DNA from 2 places in the Microbulbifer zhoushanensis genome. Region 1 is predicted to be linked to the other one. Evidence: riboswitches for the same ligand, from Rfam matches in the RefSeq annotation. Region 1 holds a riboswitch; the other holds the start of a gene.
What was found. A riboswitch is a leader RNA that binds a small molecule or an ion and turns the genes downstream of it on or off. The one in region 1 is predicted to bind thiamine pyrophosphate.
Positions count from the first base shown of each region.

Region 2: linked by a shared signal. The riboswitch ahead of LVD10_RS04865 (TonB-dependent receptor) and the one ahead of thiC (phosphomethylpyrimidine synthase ThiC) in region 1 are both predicted to bind thiamine pyrophosphate.

Region 1 is NZ_JAJSAO010000005.1:284,150-288,654, forward strand. Features, by position in the region: gene thiO (glycine oxidase ThiO) at 1-316, opposite strand, end outside; gene thiC (phosphomethylpyrimidine synthase ThiC) at 368-2,314, opposite strand; TPP riboswitch at 2,473-2,571, opposite strand; gene safD (sulfoacetaldehyde dehydrogenase SafD) at 2,645-4,012, opposite strand; gene LVD10_RS12055 (sulfite exporter TauE/SafE family protein) at 4,026-4,505, opposite strand, start outside.
Region 2 is NZ_JAJSAO010000002.1:289,575-294,079, reverse strand. Features, by position in the region: gene LVD10_RS04880 (alkaline phosphatase) at 1-386, shown strand, start outside; gene LVD10_RS04875 (hypothetical protein) at 801-989, shown strand; gene LVD10_RS04870 (cupin domain-containing protein) at 1,424-1,750, opposite strand; TPP riboswitch at 1,878-1,993, shown strand; gene LVD10_RS04865 (TonB-dependent receptor) at 2,052-4,208, shown strand; gene LVD10_RS04860 (hypothetical protein) at 4,287-4,505, shown strand, end outside.

The DNA.
Region 1 (4,505 bases):
CCAGCACACTACCGGCCTGGCGAAACCCCACCGGGGAACCGCAGAGGAGCTGCAGGCACCCGCTCCATTCCCGCCATAGCACCAGGCTGCGTAGGCCCAGCTCGTATACCGAGCGTTCGCTGTGCACCAGTTCTGAAAGCGGTGAAATCATTCCCGCAGCGGTCCAGCAGGCACCACTCGGGCGCGCCAGGCTGCCCGCCTCGAACAGGGTGATATCCAGCCCGCGCAATGCCAGGCGCCAGGCCAGCAGGCGCCCCATCAGGCCGCCGCCGGCGATGGCGACGCGGGGACATTGGTTGGAGACAGTCAGGGTCATCGGTTTTCCTGTGCCGGGAGCTCTCGAATGCCGAAGTTGCGGCGCGCTGCATCAGCCCTTGTGATACAACTCGCTGCCCATGTCCTTGAACTTGAGCGCCATTTCCTCCATGCCCTGTTCCGCCTCAAGCTTGCGGGAATAGTCCCGCACATCCTGGGAAATTTTCATGGAGCAGAACTTGGGACCACACATGGAACAGAAATGCGCCACCTTACCGGATTCCTTCGGCAAGGTTTCATCGTGGTAAGTGCGTGCACGCTCCGGATCCAGGCCCAGGTTGAACTGGTCTTCCCAGCGGAACTCGAAGCGGGCTTTGGACAATGCATCGTCGCGCTGCTGCGCGCGGGGGTGGCCCTTGGCCAGGTCCGCGGCGTGGGCGGCGATCTTGTAGGCCATCAGCCCCTCTTTTACGTCTTCCTTGTTGGGCAGGCCCAGGTGTTCCTTGGGCGTCACGTAACAGAGCATGGCGCAGCCGTAGGTACCGATCAGTGCAGCCCCGATACCGGAAGTGATATGGTCATAGCCCGGCGCGATATCAGTGGTCAGCGGACCGAGGGTATAGAACGGCGCGCCGTGGCAGTGCTTGAGCTGCTCATCCATGTTTTCGCGGATTTTGTGGATGGCCACGTGGCCCGGCCCCTCGATCATGGTCTGCACGTCGTGGCGCCAGGCAATTTCAGTCAGCTCACCCAGGGTGTGCAACTCACCGAACTGGGCCTCGTCATTGGCGTCGGCAATACAACCCGGACGCAGGCCATCGCCGAGGCTGAAGCTCACATCATAGGCTTTCATGATCTCGCAGATTTCCTCAAAGTGGGTGTAGAGGAAATTCTCCCGGTGGTGGGCCAGGCACCACTTGGCCATGATGGAGCCACCGCGGGACACGATGCCCGTGACGCGTTTTGCGGTAAGCGGCACATAGCGCAGCAGTACCCCGGCGTGAATGGTGAAGTAGTCCACCCCCTGCTCCGCCTGTTCCACCAGGGTATCGCGGAACACTTCCCAGTTCAGGTCTTCGGCAACCCCATTCACTTTTTCCAGGGCCTGGTAAATCGGTACCGTGCCGATGGGGACCGGTGAATTGCGCAGGATCCATTCGCGCGTCTCGTGGATATTCTGGCCCGTGGACAGGTCCATCACCGTATCCGCGCCCCAGCGCGTGGACCACACCAGTTTCTCCACCTCCTCCTCGATGGACGAGGTGACTGCGGAATTGCCGATATTTGCATTCACCTTGCACAGGAAATTGCGCCCGATGATCATCGGTTCCAGCTCCGGGTGATTGATATTGGCGGGGATGATCGCGCGCCCCTCCGCCACTTCACGGCGCACAAATTCCGGGGTGATCTGTTCCGGGATAAAAATGCCGTCGCGGGCTTTGCCGTAATCGGATTCCGCCAGCACTTCGCCGGCCGCGGCGCGGCCCATATTCTCGCGCACGGCAATAAACTCCATTTCCGGGGTAACAATGCCCTGGCGGGCATAGTGCATCTGGCTGACATTCTGCCCCGCCCGGGCGCGGCGCGGGGACGGCAGGTTGTCAAAGCGGATATGGTCCAGGCCCTGGTCGGCCATGCGCTGCTGGCTGTAGGCCGCCTGCCGGGTGGTCAGTACCTCGGTATCGCCGCGGGCCTCGATCCAGGCCTGGCGCAACCGGGGCAGGCCGTCGCGCACATTGGGCCGGTAGTCCGGATCGGAATACAGGCCGGCAGTATCATAAACCCGCAGTGGCGCGTTGGGCTCCAGCACCGGGTTGCTTTCGTCACCACCCACCACACTGTCGCCCAGGCAGATTTCGCGTACGCCAACACGGATATCGGTGCTGTCACCCTCCAGGTAGATCTTGCGGGAATTGGGAAAGGACTGGGCGGTAAGGTTGTCGAGGAAAACCCGGGCAGATTCGCGGCTTTCCGCGCGGGATTGTCCACTTTTTTTCGTGGAATCCCGTTCGCTGGACTCTCGGTTCGCGTCGACCGGCGTATCGGTTTCTTGAGACATGCTGACCCCTTTGTATTGCGCGGAAATGCGCAACGTGGCGCTTTTTCGCGGAGAGTGGCGCCCGAGCGCCCGGGGAAGAATCAGCAGAGAGGAAAGTCGTGTAATGACTTTTTCGGTAGCGGGGGATTTATGGTGAAAACCCCGCGCTCACATATGTAGCGACTTCAGATCTTGTTCCCTACGCGGGGGTTACCCCGATCAGGTTCAACGGATCTCGCAACAGCGATCTCAGCCCACAGGCACTCCGACAAGTTGTGCCGGAGTATAGTGGATGATCCGCGCCCTGGACAAGGCCGGCCAACAGTATTGTGAACTGGGGCCAAGAGAGGGTCAGATTACCAGGGATTTCTGGTAGCTCATCTCGCGAATGGCGTAGCGCACACCTTCGCGCCCTACCCCGCTCTCTTTCACCCCGCCAAAGGGGAAATGCTCCGCGCGGAAGCCCGGGCCGTCGTTTACAGCCAGCAGCCCTACATCGAGAGCGTTGAACAGCTGCTTGGCCAGGCCCAGGTCACGGGTGAAAACCCCGGCCTGCAGCCCAAAGGGACTGTCATTAACCAGCCTGATCACCTCGTCGATGCTGTCGAACGGGCGCAGCGGGATAACCGGCCCGAAGGTCTCGTCTGCCACCAGGGGCGCGTCGTCCGGGATCCTGTCGATAACCGTGGGCCACAACAGGTTGCCCTCGCGGCGATGCCCACACAGCACCCGCGCACCCCGGGTCACCGCATCCTCGACACGTCCGTGCACCTCGTCTGCGGCGGCAGTGTGGATCAGCGGGCCAACAAAAGTATCTTCCGCCATCGGGTCGCCGACTTCCAGGCGGGCGGTAGCATCCAGCAGCTTGCCGGTGAAAGCTTCGTAAACCTCGCGCTGCACAAACAGGCGCTTGGCCGCAGTGCAGCGCTGGCCGGCAGTGGCGAACCGCTGGTTGATGGCCGCGGATACCGCCGCATCCAGGTCGCCGTCCGCCATCACCACCAGAGGATCGTTGCCGCCCAGCTCGAGCAGCAGTTTCTTGTAACCGGCCGCTGCGGCAATGGCATTGGCCGCCGCCGTGCCGCCGGTAAAGTTGACTGCCTGCACCTGCGGGTGCGCCACGGCGTAGCTGGTGGCGGGAATATCCGGCACCAGCATCTGCAGTACGTTGCGATCCATACCGGCGCGATAGCAAAGCTCCACCAGGAATTCCGCCGAACGCTTGTTCTGCGGGCCTGGCTTGAACAGGATGGTGTTGCCCGCGGCAAATGCCGGACCGATCTTGTGTACAGCGATATTGATGGGGAAATTAAACGGAGTGATACACAGTACCGTGCCCAGCGGCTTCCACAACACCACGCCGATGCGCTCACGCTGCGGAGGGTAGGCATCGGAATCCAGTGCCTCGCCGTTTATGGCGCGCGCTTCCATGGCACTCGCCAGGGCTGTGTTGTACGCGCGCTCGATCTCCACCCGGCTGTCACTGATGGTCTTGCCGGTCTCGGCGGTAATTAGCCTGGCCAGGTGATCGGCGTGCTCACGGAGCAGGCCAGCAAGCCGCAACAGGATATCGGAACGCTCGAATGCTGGTGTGGCTGACTGTACCGCACGCCCCGCCACCAGTTGGCCAATAACTCGCTCGACATCGTCGCGGTCAGCAAAATCGTACTCTTCGATCAGCTCACCGTCGTAGGGATTGAGGATGCGATAATCGGCCATGGCGGCGCTCCAGTTAATTCACAATCAGTTGATAGATGATTCGCAGGCCGGCAACCAACAGTGCCAACCGCATCAGCCGGAAGAACAGCCTGCTGTCCAGGCGGTTGAGCATGGCGATGCCGATCCGGGTTCCCACCACCGCTGCCAAGGTCAACAGCAGGATCAGCCCCAGGTGATCGGAAAAGGCAAAGCCCAGGTAGATGAACGCGGGCACCTTGAGCGCATGGCACCAGGCCTGCATGACCGATTTATTCGCCACCACCTCTTTGGGCGAGAGGTCCCTGCGCACAAAAAAGGCCGCCAGCAATGGATCCACGGCGCCTGCCAGTATGCCCAGCGTCCCGGTTCCGATCCCGACCCAGAAATAATTGCGCGGGGCCAGGCGGATTTCCGGCAGTTTCTTCGGTTTCAATACGGTGTAAAAAATCAGGACGGCAAGTAGCGCCATCGGCAACTGCTGCCAGTCCAGGCTTGCCAGTCCCATCGTCATGAC
Region 2 (4,505 bases), on a different contig from region 1:
GCGGCAATCCCATCCTGGGCAAGGTGGTCGGCAATGACAGCCGCGGTGAACCGGAGTCGGAACCGAAACTGGCCGATGATGGCAAGCCCTACACCACCCTGGGCTATGCCAATGGACGCGGCTTTGCCGCGCTGGGGGATGAGACCGATGCGGATGTCCGTTACGGCCTGCCCGCCAGCAACGGGCGCAGGGACCTGGCCGAAGTGGACACCACCGCACCGGGCTTCCACCAGGAAGCACTGGTACCCACCGAAGCCGAGACCCACGGTGGCGAGGACGTGGGTATCTGGGCCCGCGGCCCCGGCGCGCACCTGCTGTCCGGTACCCGTGAGCAGAGCTATATCTTCCATGTAATGGCCCGGTCGGGTGGTTTACTGGCCGATTGATCCGGCAACTTATAATAGAGGTAGAGGCCTCGCTAATAACTTTGTTAGCGAGGCTTACTATGAATGCTCCAGGTGTAAGAATAAGTTGTAAGCGCCGCCTGTAGACTGGATTGAAACTATCTCTGCGGGGAAGATTTATAAAAATAAAATTAGTTGATTATTAGCCGGCTGAAATAGATCTTATTTTAAATATTTACCACATCCAAGCATTATTCACTCGATAGTAAATGTCATCTTTGATTTGATTTTAATCTGGCGTATTTTTTTATTGTTCTACATCGGCACGCAGGATAGTGTTTTCAGGCGCTTGATGAATTAGCGCTGAGTTCAATTGTAACTACTAATCAAGGGCGAGCACCAAATGAAGTAGCGCATTACGGGCTCACATATGGTTGACATCCCAGGGAGAAAATAATGCGTGAGCTAAATCTTCAGGAAATGAAAAATGTAAATGGTGGTTTTTATCAGGCTCTACTACCGGTGGCTGTTGGTTTCGCAACCAGGTTTGTGACGAGTAAGTTAGCGAAGCATTTCATTGGTAATTTTTCACTGTCCTACGGAACCTATCAGGCAGCAGTGGGCTTGGATTCCAGGGTTCGCTAAACCAAAGTAAACTAACAGGAGTTGGAGCCGGCTTGGTAGAAAAAACTTTAGCCATCCAGGCCGGCTTTAAAATCCTATTGTGTTTGACAATGAAAAAATATCGAAAGTGCCCTCAATGTAAAACATGCAGTATTGATGTTGGACTCTTGGAGGATGGTACCTACTGCGAAGCTTGTGGTTGTGCTGTTGTAACAAGCGTATTCTACTCATCTGCCCTGAGTATCAGCATGGCCCTTCTTATCTCCATATGCATGAACCAGGGCCAGGTTGCTGCAGGACTCTTAGTCTTGTTGGCCCTGGCTATCAGGGTTTTTTTCCTGGACAAAATCGATGCGCGGATTATGCCAATCAGTAAAATTTAGTATCGACAGGATATGGCTATCTGGTTTGTGAAGTCGAAAGCCATTCCGGGAACCCGTTCTGCATTTAAAGGCCTAAGTCACAGGGTAAAAAACCGCCAGCCACACCGTCTGGCAATCCGGGTTCGTCCAGCTGACCCGGTGGCGCACGCGGGCGGGGATATCCAGGTAATCCCCCTCGCCCAGCACCACCTCGCGGCCGTCGGCAAAGGCGATGCGGCCACTGCCCCGCAGCACCATTACCCATTCGCCCTCTTCCTGGTCGTACCACTCCCCGGGTGGGGTAACCTGGCCCCGGGAGACAATCCGCTCGATTCGCACCGGGCCGCTTGCCAGCACCTCCTCAAACACCTCCGCGTCGAGCGCATCCGGTAGCTGCGTGAAAAAATTGCCGGGTTTCATGGGGGGCTCCAGGGTTTCAATGTGGTTTTCCGTCGTGTGCCAGCTGCCTGGCTGCAATGGTCAGCAGGGAAGCTACAGGCGCCCTGCCCAATTACTAACCAGCATGACTTCTGTTATGATCGCGCCCGCAACACCTTAGGGGTGGCTTCGGCCTGAGATGCGCGGTGATCGAAAGACACCACAGCGCGAACCCTTGAACCTGATCCGGTTAATACCGGCGTAGGAATAGGTAAGTCCAAGAATAGCCTCCTCACGTCGCAGCCCGGGTCTCTTTCACTTCAGCTTTTGCCGAGAGAGAACCATGAATCGCCCATCCAGAATAAGACCCATCGCCCTCTCAGTCGCAATGCCAGTCGCGCTGGCCGGCAGCCTGTCCGCCCTGCCAGCGGCCGCGACCGAATCCGGCACCCGGGACCTGGAAGAGGTCATCGTCACCAGCCAGCTGCGCGACACCAGCCAGCTCGACCTGGCGGCCAGTGCCAGTGTGCTGGACAGTGCCACCATCGGCGCCCGCGGCGCGGGTAACCTGGACCAGCTGCTCAACCTGGCTCCCAACGTCAACTTTGCCGCCGGTGCGTCCCGGGGCCGCTTTATCCAGATTCGCGGTATCGGCGAGCGCAGCCAGTTTATCGACCCGGTGAACCCGTCCGTGGGCCTGATCATCGACGGCATCGATTTTACCGGCCTGGGGCTGGCCGCCAGCACCCTGGATATGGGCCAGGTGGAGATCCTGCGCGGGCCGCAGGGCACGGTCTACGGCGCCAACGCCCTGGCCGGCCTGGTCACCATGACCAGCAATGCGCCCACAGACACGCCCATGGCAGAGGTCTCCGCAGAGGTGGCCGAATACAATGGCCGCACCCTGTCTGCGGTGGGCAGCGGTGCACTGACCGACAGGCTGAGCTATCGCCTGGCCGCCCGCAACCAGCAGTCGGACGGTTACATCGATAACGGCTACCTGGGCCGGGAAGACACCAACAATATCGATGAGTCGATCCTGCGCAGCAAGCTCCGCTACCAGGCCAGCGACGACCTGCAGCTGGATATCACCGCGCTCTATATCGACGTGGACAACGGCTACGACGCCTTCTCGCTGTACAACACCCGCGAGACCCTGTCGGACCAGCCCGGCTGGGACCGCCAGGAGACCCTGGCCGGTTCACTGGTTGCCCGCTGGTCCGGCAGTGACCTGTTTACCCTGGAGTCCACCGTCAGCGTGGCCAGCTCGGATACCGAGTACGGCTACGATGAAGACTGGACCTATGTGGGCTTTCACCCGTGGGAATACAGCTCCACCGACAATTACCTGCGCGACCGCAACAACCTGAGTGCAGACCTGCGCCTGCTGTCCACTGAACAGACAGCACTGTTCAATGGCCGCAGCAGCTGGGTGGCCGGGATCTACCTGCGCGATGAAAGCGAGGACCTGCAGCGCAACCAGGCCTTTACCAGCCAGTTTGAAACCGCCAACCAGGCCCTGTACGGGCAGTTGCGCACCAGCCTGGGCGAGACTCTCGCGCTGGTGACCGGCCTGCGCCTCGAGCAGCGGGAGGCGGATTACACCGATTCACTGGCGGTTGATGCCGGCAATAACGAAAACCTCTGGGGTGGGGATATCACCCTGGAATACCGCGGTATTGCCGATACCCTGGTCTACGGCACTGTCTCCCGTGGCTATAAGGCCGGCGGCGTCAACGGCCGGATCATTTCGGCCTCCGCCACCAACCCGGATATCGGCCGCGATGCCTTCGAGTTCGACACCGAGCAACTACTCAACTACGAACTGGGGATCAAGGGCGCCTGGCTGGACAACCGCCTGCAGGCGCAACTGGCCGCCTTCTACCAGGATCGCAGTGACGTACAGGCCAAGCAGTCGGTGTTCGACCCCGCGGATTTCTCCTTCGACGATTTTCTTACCAACGCTGCTGGCGGGGCAACCACCGGCCTCGAAGTGGAACTGGATTACCGCGCTACAGAAGCCCTGCGCTTCTTTGCCTCGGCGGGCTGGCTGAACGCCGAGTTCGAGGGTTTCGAGAGCACGTCCCATGTGGATGCCCGGGATGACTACAATGGCCTGGCACTGGCGCCGGTAAACCTGGACGGGCGGGATGTGGCCCATGCGCCCAATTACCAGTTCTTCACCGGTACCGAACTGTCATTGACCGAAAACCTGCTGCTGCGGCTGGAGCTGGAGGGCAAAGACGCCTTCTATTTCTCCAACAGCCACAACGAGAAGTCCATCGCCTACGAACTCGTAAACGCGCGCCTGACCTATCGCGGCGATAGCTGGGAGGCCTCACTGTGGGGCCGCAACCTGGCGGACGAGGACTATTACACCCGGGGCTTCTACTTCAGCAACCAGTTCGGCAACAACCCGGCCAATGGCTATGCGCCGGAAGCCTACTACCAGTATGGCGAGCCACGGGTTGCGGGCATTTCCGGTACCTATACGTTTTAAGATTTACCCACCTTTTTTAAAGTTTACGGGCGGCTTCTGCCGCCCATGATTCCGGACCAGGGGTCCCGGAGGCAACCTATGAACATTTCCGTCGAGATCAGCAAGTATCCGTTGAAGGACGAGTACATTCCCGCCATCCAGGACTTTATCGACCGGCTCAACCAGCACCCGGACCTGCGGGTTATCACCAACACCATGAGTACCCAGGTGTTCGGTGACTACGATCTGGTGATGGATACCCTGAAGCAGGAAATGCGCGCGTCCTACGAAAAATTCGGGCGCGCTATTTTTGTATGC